Regions from separate parts of the Streptosporangium sp. NPDC048886 genome, predicted to be linked through region 3. Evidence: riboswitches for the same ligand, from Rfam matches in the RefSeq annotation. Region 3 holds a riboswitch; each other region holds the start of a gene.

Region 1 (3,181 bases), on a different contig from region 3:
ACGTCCAGGGCGGCGTCGTCGCCGAGGACGTCAAGCCGGGCCTGCCGCTGGCCGAGAAGCTCGGCCGGGTCTTCACCGCCCTCGCGGGCGAGGTCGCCACCAGGCTCGACGTCGAGGTCCGCGGTGAGATCGCCGCCCAGGACGTCCGCGTGCTGGAGCTGGCGGCGCTCAAGGGCATCTTCACCGACGTGGTCGAAGACTCGGTCACCTACGTCAACGCCCCGCTCCTGGCCAAGGACCGCGGCGTGACCGTCGAACTGGTCACCAGCTCCGAGAGCCCCGACTGGCGCAACGTCGTCACCGTCCGCGGCGTGCTGGCCGACGGCCGGACGGTCTCGGTCTCGGGCACCCTGTCGGGCCCGCGCCAGATCACCAAGATCGTCGAGGTCAACGGCTACCAGATGGAGATCGAGCCGACCGACCACCTGTCGTTCTTCACCTACACCGACCGCCCCGGCATCGTCGGCGTCGTCGGCCGCATCCTCGGCGACCACAGCATCAACATCGCCTCGATGCAGGTGGCCCGGGACGCGAAGGGCGGCAAGGCCCTCATCGCGCTGACCGTCGACTCCGCCATCCCGGCCGACGTGCTCGACGTGATCGGCGCCGAGATCGGCGCCGACAGCGGCCGCTCGGTCGACCTGGCCGACTAGCGCGCACGGCGACGGCTGCCGTCCCCGGGAAGCCGGGGGCGGCAGCCGTTGTGTGTCTCAGCATGTGAGAAGTGTGTACGGAGTGCGGGACGCTGTCCGTACGGGCGGGTAACCTGGCAGGAAATGCGCCAGGTTCTCGCACTCATTACCTGCCGCGGCGGGGCCTGACAGGGCAGGCCGGCAGCCCGCCGCGGTGTGGTGGCGCACGCCGGCCCCGCGCCGCCGGTCCGCGATCCGGACCCGCGGCACTCAGGCCCGGTCCGATCCGTGACCGGAGTCCGGACCATCTCTCCCTGCCCGCATGCGACCGAGATGAGAATCGCCATGTACGACATGTATCCCTGGAACCGTCCCGAAGACGCCGAAGACGAGGCCGCCGACGCGCTCCAGACCGCCCTGGACCGCCGCGACAACGGGGGCGCTCCCACCCGCTAGCCGGGTAGGGCTCTCATCCGACCTGCGGGGCGCCGGTCCGGGTGACCGGCGCCCTCCGGGGATCAGGGGGTGGCCTGGAGCATCGTGGGGGCGGGCTGGGCCGCGAGCTTGGCCTGTTCGGCGGCGAGCTTGACGCCCGTGCGGTCGGGACGGACGCCGCCGACGAACGTGCTGCGACGCCAGGAGTTGAGCTTCTCCTCCTTGACCACGTCGCCGGTCTGCGGGGCGTGGACCATGTAACCCGGCTTGGTGATCATGCCGACGTGCCCGAGGTTGTGGAAGAAGACGAGGTCACCGGGCTTGAGGTTCTTCCAGGAGACCTTCTTGGAGAACGCCGCGTACTGGGCGGCGGCCACGCGGGGCAGCTTGATCCCGGCGGCGCCGTAGGCGCGGAGCATCAGGCCGGAGCAGTCGAAGCCGCCGTTGCCGGTGCCGCCCCAGACGTAGGGCGTGCCGCGCTTGGACATGGCCCACTTCACGGCCTGCTTCCAGGCGGGCACGGGGGCCTTCTTGGTGATGATCTCCTTGAGCTTGGGCCCGGTCAGCGGCGCGGTGGCGGTGATGGGCGCGGGGGCGTCAGCCTTGGGAGAGTCGGCCTTGGGGGAGTCGGCCAGCGCGAGGGACGGGGTCGCGAGCACGGCGGCGCCGGCGACGAACAGGGACAGGACGCGGGGGTGAATCTTGCCGGACAGGATGCTTCCTTCCATAGGGCCGGCCGGGTTAGCTGTCGGGCTCGGGCGTGGAGGCCGCCCTACGGCGCGCGAAGCGCTGATTCGCCCCAAGGGACCCGTGAAGGCGGCTCAGGACATGGCTCCGCCATGCGAAGCGCGGAGTCCTGGGCGGCCGTGGGTCCCGGAAGTGGTTCCCCGGCTCCGCGCAGGCCGAAAGGGGGGACGGCCCGGCGGATTAGGCATCGGTTCGAATGCAGAGGACCATAACGAAACTTAACGAAAGGGTCAATACGTCGCAAAAGCGGACAAAGGGATCATAGCGGCCGGGACGGCTGTGGATCATGAGTCCCGTACGCGCGAAAATGTCCGATGGGTGAGATCGGTGTTCGATTACCGAGACGGACCGGTAAGGTGCCTGCATGGATTCGCGCAACATTCGTCTGGCAGTCATCCCCGGGGACGGGATCGGAGTCGAGGTCGTCACCGAGGGCCTGAAGGTGCTCGAAGCGGTCGGCACGAAGGTGGAGACCGTCACCTACGATCTCGGCGCCAAGCGCTACCACCGGACCGGTGAGACCCTTACCGACGCGGTCCTGGACGAGCTGCGCGGATACGACGCGATCCTGCTCGGCGCGATCGGCGACCCCAGCGTGCCGCCGGGCATCCTGGAGCGCGACCTGCTGCTCAGGCTCCGCTTCGAGCTCGACCACTACGTCAACCTCCGCCCGGTCAAGCTCTTCCCCGGCGTCGAGACCCCGCTGGGCAAGGCCCGCCCCGAAGACATCGACATGGTCGTCGTCCGTGAGGGCACCGAGAGCCTCTACGCGGGCGCGGGCGGCGTGCTGCGCCGCGGCACCCCGCACGAGGTCGCCACCCAGGAGTCGCTGAACACCGCCTTCGGCGTCGAGCGCGTCGTCCGCTACGCCTTCGACAAGGCGCTCGGCCGTCCCCGCAAGAAGCTGACGCTGGTCCACAAGACCAACGTGCTCACCTACGCCGGTGACCTCTGGGCCCGCACGTTCGACCGGGTCGGTCTGGAATACCCCGACGTCCAGACCGACTACTGCCACGTCGACGCGGCCTCGATGTTCTTCGTCACCCAGCCGGAGCGGTTCGACGTGATCGTCACCGACAACCTCTTCGGCGACATCATCACCGACATCGGCGCCGCCGTCGCCGGCGGCATCGGCCTGGCGGCCAGCGGCAACATCAACCCCGACCGGACCGCGCCGAGCATGTTCGAGCCGGTCCACGGCAGCGCCCCCGACATCGCGGGTCAGGGCAAGGCCGACCCGACCGCCACGATCCTGTCGGTCGCCATGCTCCTGGACCACCTCGGACTGGCCGACGAGGCCGCCAAGGTCGAGCAGGCCGTCGCCGACGACCTGGTCGAGCGGCTTACCGGCTGGACCGGCCGGACCA
Region 2 (3,181 bases), on a different contig from region 3:
GGGTGGGCTGGCCGTAGGCGCCGGTCCCCGGCTGCTGCCCGTAAGCAGGCTGCCCGTAGGCGCCGGTCCCCGGCTGCTGGCCGTAGCCCTGCTGCTGCCCGTAGTCCGGCTGGGCGGGCTGCTGGCCATAGGACTGCTGCTGCCCGTAGGCGGGCTGCTGGCCGTAGCCCTGCTGCTGGCCGTAGTCCGGCTGGGCGGGCTGCTGGCCGTAGGCGGGCTGCTGGCCATAGGCGCCGGTCCCCGGCTGCTGACCGTAACCCTGCTGCTGGCCGTAGCCCTGCTGCTGACCGTAACCGGGCTGGGTCTGCCCCGGGCCGGTGTGCGGCTGTGAGGCATCCGATCGATATCCCACAATTGTCACGTCGGGATCATGTTCGCCAGGGGCTCGACCCGCATTGTGCTGTCCGTACTCCGGCTGTCCCGACGGTGTGCGATCGCGGTCGGGATCATCCTGATACGGCGGCTGTCCGGTGCTCACCGCGTCACCTCACTACTTCGACGGCGCATGTGGCCATATGTGAGGCTCACATGCTTGCTGCAGCACAAGGTATCGAGATAGGTATCAACAGTCATCTTTCTGATCAGTAACCGTCAAGGTCACGTCAGCCCTGATCGCGCGCCAGATGGAGCAGCATCCGGGTGTTTCCCAAGGTGTTCGGCTTGACGTGCTCAAGATCGAGGAACTCGGCGACACCCTCGTCATATGAGGCGAGAAGTTCGGCGTAGACCTCCGGGGAGACGGGCGTGCCCTGAATCTCGCGGAATCCGTGCCGGGCGAAGAACTCGACCTCGAAGGTGAGGCAGAAGACCCTGCGGAGTCCGAGCCCGCCGGCGGTGCGGATCAGCTCGGAGACGATCTTGTGACCGATGCCCAGCCCCCGGCAGGCGGGGTCGACGGCGACGGTGCGGATCTCGGCGAGGTCCTCCCATAGGACGTGGAGCGCCCCGCAGCCCACGACCGCGCCGGCCCGCTCGGCCACCCAGAATTCCTGGATGTCCTCGTACAGGGTGACCGTGGCCTTCTCCAGGAGGCGCGGGCCGGCTCCTCCGTAGGTGTCGACGAGCCGCCGGATGGCACGCACGTCCGGCGTGCGGGCACGCCGTACCGTGACCGCGGCCGCGTCCGGAGCGGCCTCCGGCCGGCTCAGCGGCCCCTGCCCCGCGTCCACGCCCGCGACGTCGGTCTCCGGCCGCCGCCCCGCGGTCCCGGCGCCGTCCGCGGCCGGGGTGGAGGAATGCTGCGCAACCTGCTCCATGACCGATCAGCGTACGTCCTCGGCGCGCTCGAATTACGGCTCACCCTTAACTCGTGACCCGCAGCCACCAGATGACCCACGGTAGTCGATTCATGACGCTGGGCTGAAGGCGCGAACAGCGGAGCGGAACCCGCCTTTCACATGGTCATGGAGCTGCGGAGACCTCCGGCCGAGACGCCGCGGGGCCTCATAGAACCAGCTTGGAGCGCATGTCGATCATGAAGTCGCGTGATCTTCTCGTGACATTTCAGTTGTGAAAGCTCTACCGAGTTTGTAGTTCTGGTTGAGCATGAACCTCCAATTGCACTAATGTCCGTGCTCGATGTCAGCGATGTTAAAGCGCTGAACCGCCGAATCCCCGGACCCGGGGAACCGGGGACCCACCCTTTAGTCCCCCGGGGTGAATCCGAGGTGGCACCAGCACCCTCGGTAGGGCTGCCTCCGGCCCGAACCCGTCAGCTAACCCGGTAGGCGGCCGAGAGAGGAGCCTGTTGGTGAAGCGCACGCGTGACCGTGGGAGAGAGCGCGCGGGCAGACATGCCCGCCGTCGAGAACACGCCTCACGTGGACTCACCCGCCGCATGACGGTCATCGGACTGGCGTTCGCCTCCCTGACCCTCGGCACCCCTCTGGTCTCGGCCACCGCCGACCCGCAGCCCGGTCTCCAGGAGCTCGCCAAACAGGTCGAGAAGCTGCACACCGAGATCGAAACGCTCACCGAGCAGTACAACGGCGGGCGGGTCAAGCTCAAGCAGGCGCAGCGCGCCGCCGCGAGCGCCAAGAAGACCCTCGCCGTCAGCGAGTCCCAGCTGGCGGCCCGGCGCACCAAGGCCAGCCTCCTGGCGCAGAGCAACTACATGTCGGGGGGCCTGGGCTCGACCCTCGCCTTCACCCAGTCGTCCGACCCCGACACCTTCCTCGACCTGGCGACCACGAGCTACGCCCTCCAGCAGCAGCAGAACGAGGAGGTCGCCCAGGTCGCCCAGGCGATCAAGGCCGCCGAGCGGGCGCAGGCCGGCGCCAAGGCCCGCACCGCCGAGGTCAAGGACCTCCTGTCCGACATCGGCGCCAAGCGCACCAAGATCGAGCGGCTCGTCACCAGGGTCGAGAGCGACCTGTTCAGCGAGGTGCGCAGCCGGGCCAAGACCACCCGGGGCAGCCGGGTCAAGATCAGCGTGCCGGTCGTCGGCAGCGGCAAGGCCGCCGAAGCCGCCCGCTGGGCGCTCAGTCAGCAGCTCAAGCCGTATGTCTGGGGCGCCGAGGGACCCAACTCCTTCGACTGCTCCGGCCTGGTCATGTGGGCCTACCAGAAGGTCGGCATCAGCCTGCCGCACTACACCGGCGACCAGTGGACCGCGGGCACCCACATCTCCAGAGAGCAGCTCCGCCCGGGCGACCTGGTCTTCTTCTACAGCGACCTGCACCACGTCGGGATCTACATCGGCGCCGGCCTGATGGTCCACGCCCCCCAGACCGGTGACGTCATCCACATCGCCTCGATCGACAACCGGCCCTTCGCCGGAGGCGTCCGGGTCGCGGACTGAGCCGCCGGGCCTGAGGCCGCCGCCGGGGTCCCTGGGATCCCGGCCGAGGCCGGAGCCCTGATCGAGGCCGGAGCCGTGATCCCCGGCCGAGATCGCGGGCCGGGCGGCGGCGGGCCCGCGCTTCCCTGCCGAGGTCACGGGCCGGGCGGCGGGCCGGCCCTCCGCAGGAGCTAGATCAGACGGCGGCGGGCGGCCCAGGCCACGGCCTCGATCGCCGTGGCGACACCGATGCGGTCGCAGATCCCACGGAGTCTGCGCCGGACGGTCCGGCCACTGATGTCGAGACGACGCCCCACCCGGTCCACGGTGACGCCCTTGGCAAGTTCTGCCAGGAGCACGAGATCTTCGTCACTTAGACCGATCTCGCCCATGCCCAGGAGG
Region 3 (3,181 bases):
TCCGGCAGCCGCGCGGGCAGGGTGCCCGCGCGCACCTCCTCGGCCAGCTCCGCGGCGGCCTCGCGGACCCCGATCCCGGCGTCGCGGTATCCCACGTAGTCGGCGAACCCCTCCGACAGCCACGCCGGCACCCGGCCGCCCCGGGTCGCGCCGGTGGCCACGTGCGTGAGCTCGTGGGCGATCACCACGTCCCGGCCGACCTCGCTGAGCTCCGCGTAGCCCGACGGCAGGACGATCACCCGGTCGGCGGTGGCCATCGCGGCCAGGCCGCCGGTGCTCCCGGCGCCGGCGAGCGCCGCCGCCTCGGCGTCGGTGGCGGGAAAGAGGATCACCGGCCGGACCGGCCCCCAGATCCGCCCGACGGCGCGGCCGGCGCGGTCGGCCCGCGACGCCAGGTCGCGGAGGTCGGCCGGGGGGACGTGGTGACCGATCACGACGGAGTGCTCGCCGCGGACCACGGTGGCGGAGCCGGGCCAGGGGTCGCGCGTCCGCTGCGGGGGCGGTCCCGCTCCGGCGGTCAGGCCGGCGCCCATCAGCGCCAGCATCCCGGTCAGCACGGCGCGGCGCCCTCTCGGGGCGGACATATGAGTCGATGCTACTCGACGGACATGGAGCGGCCCCGTCCATCCACCGGGGATGGGCGGGGCCGATTCTCTCCGTCAGCCGCCGGGGCGGACCGCTCCGGCGAAGGAGGACTTGTAGTACCCCTTCAACCGCACGGTCCGGACCGTCTTGCCGCTGCTCGGCGAGTGGACCATCTTGCCCTTGCCGACATACATGCCCACGTGGCCCTTGCCGTAGAAGAACAGCAGGTCACCGGGGCGCAGGCTGCGCCACGAGACCTTCTTCCTGACGGCGCGGTACTGGCTGTGCGTGATCCGGGGGAGGGAGACGCCGGCCTTGCGCCACGCGTACTGGACGAGCCCGGAGCAGTCGAACGCGCCGGGACCGGAGGCTCCCCACCGGTACGGATCGCCGATCTGCCTCGTGGCCGCCGAGACGGCCTTGGCCGCCTTCGCCTTCTGTCGTGCGACCTTGCTCGTGCCGGCCTTCCCGGTCTTGCCCGTCCCGGCCTTGGCGGCCTTCGCGGTGCTTTTGACCTGGATGGCATGCACGTTGTCCGTCTCCGCCTGTGCCGCCGCGGAGCCCAGCGCGACCGCTCCGGAGGAGGCGGTCAGGGTGAGTGCGACACCGCCGAGGGAAAGGCGGGCAAGGCGCGACAGACGAGGGTTACGCAGGGTGGTAGACAGGATTTCTCCTTGGGACTTCCACTGATGCCTACCGGGTTAGCTGACGGATTCGGGCGGGGAAGTCGCCCTACGGCATGACATATGCCGATTCACCCCTGGCCATACCTTGAGGGCCCTTGGGTCCCCGGTTCCATGCCTCCTGGCTGCACGGATTCGGCAGGCCGCCGCGAGTGGGGTCCGACCCCTCAGGGGAGCGGCGGCCAGTTGGATTCTTTAGCGGAATGCCGGCTTCCGGGCAGGCATCCGTCGCGGTGACATGGCGTGCCACCGCGACGCCAGAAGGTACTCCGATCCCCAAATTTCAGCAAAGCAATGCAAAGGAAATGTAGATCAATAAGCACTGCCCGGAGTTCCGTAATCCCTGCGTGATAGGCGGTTCCATTATTCCGATATGACTCTCGTCACATTCTCCTGAGCATCATGTGAAGATCGTCTTTTCTGTAACATTAGTCACACTTATTGCGATCTTCGATCCCGCGGCGGAGCGAGCTGCAGGCGCGCCGGGCCGGTCCCCGCGGTGATCGCCGCCAGGCGCCCGCCGGGGCCGGTGACGTTCCTGGTGATCTCGCCACTCCGGACGTCCTCCACGATCCAGGAGGGCCGCTCGCCCCCGGAACCGTAGTGACGCCCTTCTCCCGGCCGTGGCCCCAGCCGCCGGCTGGCAGCTCGACCTTGTTCTCGGAAGTACCGAACCGGGCTTCCTCCCGGGCGTGGTGCGTGTTCCCGAAAGCCAGGACCGTCTCCGATTCCGAGACCAGGGCCTCCGGGGAAGTCGGCTGGCCTACGCCGACGGGGTACGGCCGGAATACGGCGGAAACGAGCCGCCCTCTCCTGAAGGAGCAGGTCGGGGAGCGGGCCGAGAGCAAGGGCTTCGGCGATGGGCCGGCCGGGGCGTGCGCGGTGATCCAGGCGCCGAAGCGCTCCAGATGCCGGGAGATCTTGGCGGTGAGCTCCGCCGAGCGGGCCCCGCGCACGGCCAGATCGAGGTGGCGCTCTGTCCACACGGGGAGGCTGTCGTCCCCCTTGGGAAGCCTGACCACCTTTCGTGAAGTGATTTGCGTGATCCTGCCCGGCGGGCAGGGACGCCGAGCTGGGGGTGGATGACGGCATGCCGCCGGGTTGCTTCACGGAAGGGCTGTTCCCTGAAGCGAATCGGCTGTGTTGCGCGGTCCTCCCTCCCGCACGGGGCGGAAGGAGGACCGCTGTCGGTGTTGCCGCCTACCAGTCGTTCTCCCCGGTGTTCAGCCGCACCCGGGCAGGGGTGCGGGACCGTCATGGTGGCAGTGGGTGTGCCTTCAGTCGGGCAGGCGGTCGAGGAGCCAGGTGGCGGCCTCTTCGGTGATCTCGGTGTGGCCGTTGTTGGTGCTATTGCACAAGAAGTCGTCGAGGTCGCTGTTGTCCGGGGGCAGCGCGTCGATGTCGGTGTACAGGTCGGCTTGGGTGATGTCACGGATGGAGACGGCGCTGATCGACGGGACGAAGCAGTGCCCGGGGATCGGGTTGTCGACGCCCAGGCCGAGACCGGTGGTTTCGGCGATGGCGTTGAGTGCGTCGGCGAGGATCTTGAAGCCCGGCAGGGTGCCGCCGGGGGCGCCGCCGACGGGCGGGACGCCCGGGGCCTGGACCTCGGCGACGTTGGGGGTCAGGACGCGGAGCTTGGCGACGAGGGTGTCGGGTTCGAGGGGCTGGGTGCGTAGTTCGGTGCCGTCGATGAGGTCACCGGTGCCGAGCAGCGCGCTCTCACCGGCTTCGATGCCGTTGCCCGCTCCGGTTCCGGTCCCGTCGGCGACGGCGAGCAGACGCGGAATACGCGGCCAGCCGCCGACGGACTCCAATTTCTGGAGGAACTGGGTGCGCAGCGGGTCGACGCCGGGCACGCCGTTCCAGTCGGGCAGGTGCCAGACCAGCAGCTGGCGGGCGGCCGGGCTGTT
Region 4 (3,181 bases), on a different contig from region 3:
GTCGTAGAGCGGCTTGCCGGCCGTCGCGGAGGTCAGGGTGACGGGACCCTCCAGGTGTCCCAGGACCGCGTGCATGAGTGCCCGCCCGACCCCGTGGGAGCGGTGCTCGGGCAGGGTGGTCACCCAGTAGACCCCGCCCACCCCGCCGTCGGCGACCGTCATGCAGGCCCCGGCGGGCACCCCGTCCCGCGTGGCGAGGAACAGCTCGATCCCCTCGCGTCCCAGCAGTCCCGTGGGGAACACCTCGCCCGCCTGATGGGGCTGGAAGGCCGGCAGCGGGAACCCGTGGACCACGATCCGCTCCGCCGTCTCCAGCTGGTCGCCCGTCTCCACCCGCTCGACCTGTACGGCCGGCGGCGCGGGCACCGGACCGGGGCGGCGGATCATGACGGGCAGCCGCCGGGGGCTCAACCCCGAACCGCCCAGGTCGAGCGAGCTGAACGGGTCCTCGACGACCACCCCGCCGGTGGATCGGCGCCGGGCCAGGTCCGTCAGCTCGGCGAGATCGTCCGCGTCCGGCTCCGGCGAGAGCAGCAGGATCCGCAGGCCGCTGCGCTCGCTCCCGTCCACGCCGACGAAACCGGGCCGGCGGACCAGCGCGTGCCCGCGGGTCTGCGCGAGAGCGCCCCAGAAGGTGGCGGCGTTCCGGGTCGCCAGGTGGAGCGAGGTCATGTCCGCGACGGGGCCGGCGAGCGCTGGTTCAGTGGTCACGGAGACAACCCTACGAGGTCATCGGATCCGGTCGGCCGCGGGCGGTGGCGCGGCCTCCGGGACTTCCGGGCCCGCGCCACCGCGCTCATGCCGGCTCAGGAGATGTGGACCAGGGTTTCGGTGTTCTCCAAGCGGCAGGAGGCTAGTACATCGAGATGTGTGTGTGGTCGAAGTGGTTGGCGGTGACGCCGCCGCGGTCGGACATGGGGCGCCAGCCGGAGCCGGAGTTGATGCGCTGGCGCCAGATCACGTATTTGACGCCGAGACTGACCCTGTTCTTGACGGCCCAGGCGGCGATCTCGTCGCCGAGCTTGACGTGGGCGGCCGAGGGCATCGAGCCGCCGGTGCTCATCATGAAGTCGCAGGCGCGGCCGAGCGGGTGTTCGCCGCCGTCGTTCACGGCCCGGTAGCAGCCGACCGTGTAGGGCAGGGCGAAGCGCTTCTCGATGGCCTCACGCATGATCCGGGTGCGGTCGGTGATGTTGTCGGTGCCCGTGGGCAGTTGGGGCGCCCAGCTGCCGTCGGCCCGGCGGCCGGAGCCCGTGGGGACGAGCGCGTCGAGCTTCTTCTCGATGGCGTCGATCAGCTTCTCGGCCTCTTTGCGCTGGGTGGCCACCGCTGCGGCCTCCTGGCCGATCTGCTCGGTGAGCCGGGCCGCCCTGTCCGCCGCCTGTTTCTTCAGATCCCGGCTCCGGGCGAAGCCCTGCAGGTAGGCGCTCTGCTGGGCGGTGAGCTGCTGCATGATCGCGGCGCCGCCCATGTTGACGTTGGTGGAGAACAGCAGGGACGGCAGGTCGCCGGTGCTGCTCTGGTAGCGGAGCTGGGCGATGGAGTCGACCTGCTTGTCGGCCTCCTGGTAGGCGGTCTCGGCCTTGCGCAGGTCCGCCTTGGCGACCACCTCCGCGGTCTGGGCCTTCCTGAGGGACTCGCGCTTGGCGGCGTAGGTCTCGATGAGCGTGTCGACCCGCTTGTTCAGGTCGGCCAGTTCGGCGCGGAGCTGGGACTCCTTGGGTTTGGGGGCCGCGCTGCCCGCGGTCTTGGGCTTGGGGGCCGCGCTGCCCGCGGTCGCCGTGCCGGAGGTGAACGCGAGGACCGAAACCACGGAAATGGTCAAGGCCGCATGGCGACGGAACGTGGGGGATAGAGCCGCCACGACTCTCCTCTCCATCCGCCTACCGGGTTAGCTGACGGGTTCGGGCTGGAGGAAGCCCTTCCACCGAAGTGGTTCACCCCAAGTGCGGTGGTTCCCCGGCTCCCGGGCGACGCGCCCGGAATTAGGCATTTCGGACATTAGGTCCGATGTGTGAGGATAGTAGTGGTAAACCCCAGGTAACGCGACCCCAATCTGAGACTAATAAGTGATCATCCTGTGACAACTTCTCGCAAAAGGCGTGCCGCCTCCTCGGGAAGGACGTCGTTCACGAAAGCCCCCATGGCCGACTCCGACCCGGCGAGATACTTCAGCTTGTTCGGCGCCCGCCGGATGCTGAACAGCTCCAGGTGCGCATAGGAGAGGTCGCGCCCGACGTTCACCGGCGCCTGGTGCCAGGCCGCGACGTACGGCATGACCACGCCGTACAGCCCGTCCAGGCGGCGCAGCACCTCCGTGTAGAGCGGACCGAACGCCGCGCGCTCGGCGGGCTCCAGCGCGCCCAGGTCGGGGACCTGGCGGTGCGGGTAGAGGTGGACCTCCACGGGCCAGCGCGCCGCGGCGGGGACGAAGGCCGTCCAGTGCTCGTTCGAGGCGACCACGCGGATCCCGGCCTCCCGCTCGGCGGCCAGCACGTCGGCGAACAGGTTGCGGCCGGTCCGCTCCCGGTGGCGTCCGGCCGCGGCGAGGGAGAGCTTGGTGCGCGGGGTCACGTAGGGGTAGGCGTAGATCTGGCCGTGGGGGTGGGCCAGGGTGATCCCGATCTCCGCCCCCCGGTTCTCGAAGCAGAACACCTGCTCCACGCCCGGCATCGCCGACAGCTCCGCCGTACGGTCGATCCATGCCTCCATGACCAGCTCGACCTGGTCGGCCGAGAGCGCGGAGAAGGAGGAGTCGTGATCGGAGGTGAAGCAGACCACCTCGCACCGCCCGGCCCCCGGGCGGACCTCGCTCAACCCTCCGACCTGATGGTATTCGCCGATCTGGGAGGAGAAGGAGGGGAAACGGTTCTCGAAGACGACCACGTCGTAGGAGGCTGAGGGGACCTCGGTCAGGTGGCCGGGGGTCGACGGGCACAGCGGGCACTCGCTCGCCGGGGGGAGGAAGGTGCGGCCCTGGCGGTGCCCGGCCACCGCGACCCACTCCTCGGTGAGCGGGTCGTAGCGCAGCTCGGAGGCCACGGGGCGGGGCGGCAGGTCCCGCTGGTCGATCGCGCCGCGGTCGGCGCCGTCGTGCCGGTCGAAGTAGAACAGTTCCCGGCCGTCGGCCAGGTGGGTGATGGTGCGCTTCATCGGCTCAGCGCCTCGCTCTCCTGCTGCG

What was found. Region 3 has a riboswitch for cyclic di-AMP ahead of ACZ6R6_RS34025 (C40 family peptidase). Riboswitches for the same ligand answer to the same signal wherever they lie in the genome.
Region 1: it holds a riboswitch for cyclic di-AMP, as region 3 does, so the genes downstream of both, ACZ6R6_RS34275 (C40 family peptidase) here and ACZ6R6_RS34025 (C40 family peptidase) in region 3, are expected to answer to the same signal.
Region 2: it holds a riboswitch for cyclic di-AMP, as region 3 does, so the genes downstream of both, ACZ6R6_RS08020 (C40 family peptidase) here and ACZ6R6_RS34025 (C40 family peptidase) in region 3, are expected to answer to the same signal.
Region 4: it holds a riboswitch for cyclic di-AMP, as region 3 does, so the genes downstream of both, ACZ6R6_RS22780 (coiled-coil domain-containing protein) here and ACZ6R6_RS34025 (C40 family peptidase) in region 3, are expected to answer to the same signal.

The regions. Positions count from the first base shown of each region.
Region 1 covers NZ_JBVJHH010000034.1:40,623-43,803, forward strand. The annotation lists gene serA (phosphoglycerate dehydrogenase) at 1-653, shown strand, start outside; gene ACZ6R6_RS34270 (hypothetical protein) at 966-1,088, shown strand; gene ACZ6R6_RS34275 (C40 family peptidase) at 1,151-1,795, opposite strand; cyclic di-AMP (ydaO/yuaA leader) riboswitch at 1,783-2,011, opposite strand; gene ACZ6R6_RS34280 (3-isopropylmalate dehydrogenase) at 2,179-3,181, shown strand, end outside.
Region 2 covers NZ_JBVJHH010000005.1:185,999-189,179, forward strand. The annotation lists gene ACZ6R6_RS08010 (RDD family protein) at 1-361, opposite strand, end outside; gene ACZ6R6_RS08015 (amino-acid N-acetyltransferase) at 603-1,256, opposite strand; cyclic di-AMP (ydaO/yuaA leader) riboswitch at 1,595-1,745, shown strand; gene ACZ6R6_RS08020 (C40 family peptidase) at 1,838-2,800, shown strand; gene ACZ6R6_RS08025 (LuxR C-terminal-related transcriptional regulator) at 2,971-3,171, opposite strand.
Region 3 covers NZ_JBVJHH010000033.1:109,910-113,090, forward strand. The annotation lists gene ACZ6R6_RS34020 (hypothetical protein) at 1-584, opposite strand, end outside; gene ACZ6R6_RS34025 (C40 family peptidase) at 660-1,115, opposite strand; cyclic di-AMP (ydaO/yuaA leader) riboswitch at 1,261-1,419, opposite strand; gene ACZ6R6_RS34030 (esterase/lipase family protein) at 2,546-3,181, opposite strand, start outside.
Region 4 covers NZ_JBVJHH010000018.1:22,768-25,948, reverse strand. The annotation lists gene ACZ6R6_RS22785 (GNAT family N-acetyltransferase) at 1-711, opposite strand, end outside; gene ACZ6R6_RS22780 (coiled-coil domain-containing protein) at 854-1,813, opposite strand; cyclic di-AMP (ydaO/yuaA leader) riboswitch at 1,867-2,002, opposite strand; gene galT (galactose-1-phosphate uridylyltransferase) at 2,074-3,153, opposite strand; gene ACZ6R6_RS22770 (DeoR/GlpR family DNA-binding transcription regulator) at 3,150-3,181, opposite strand, start outside.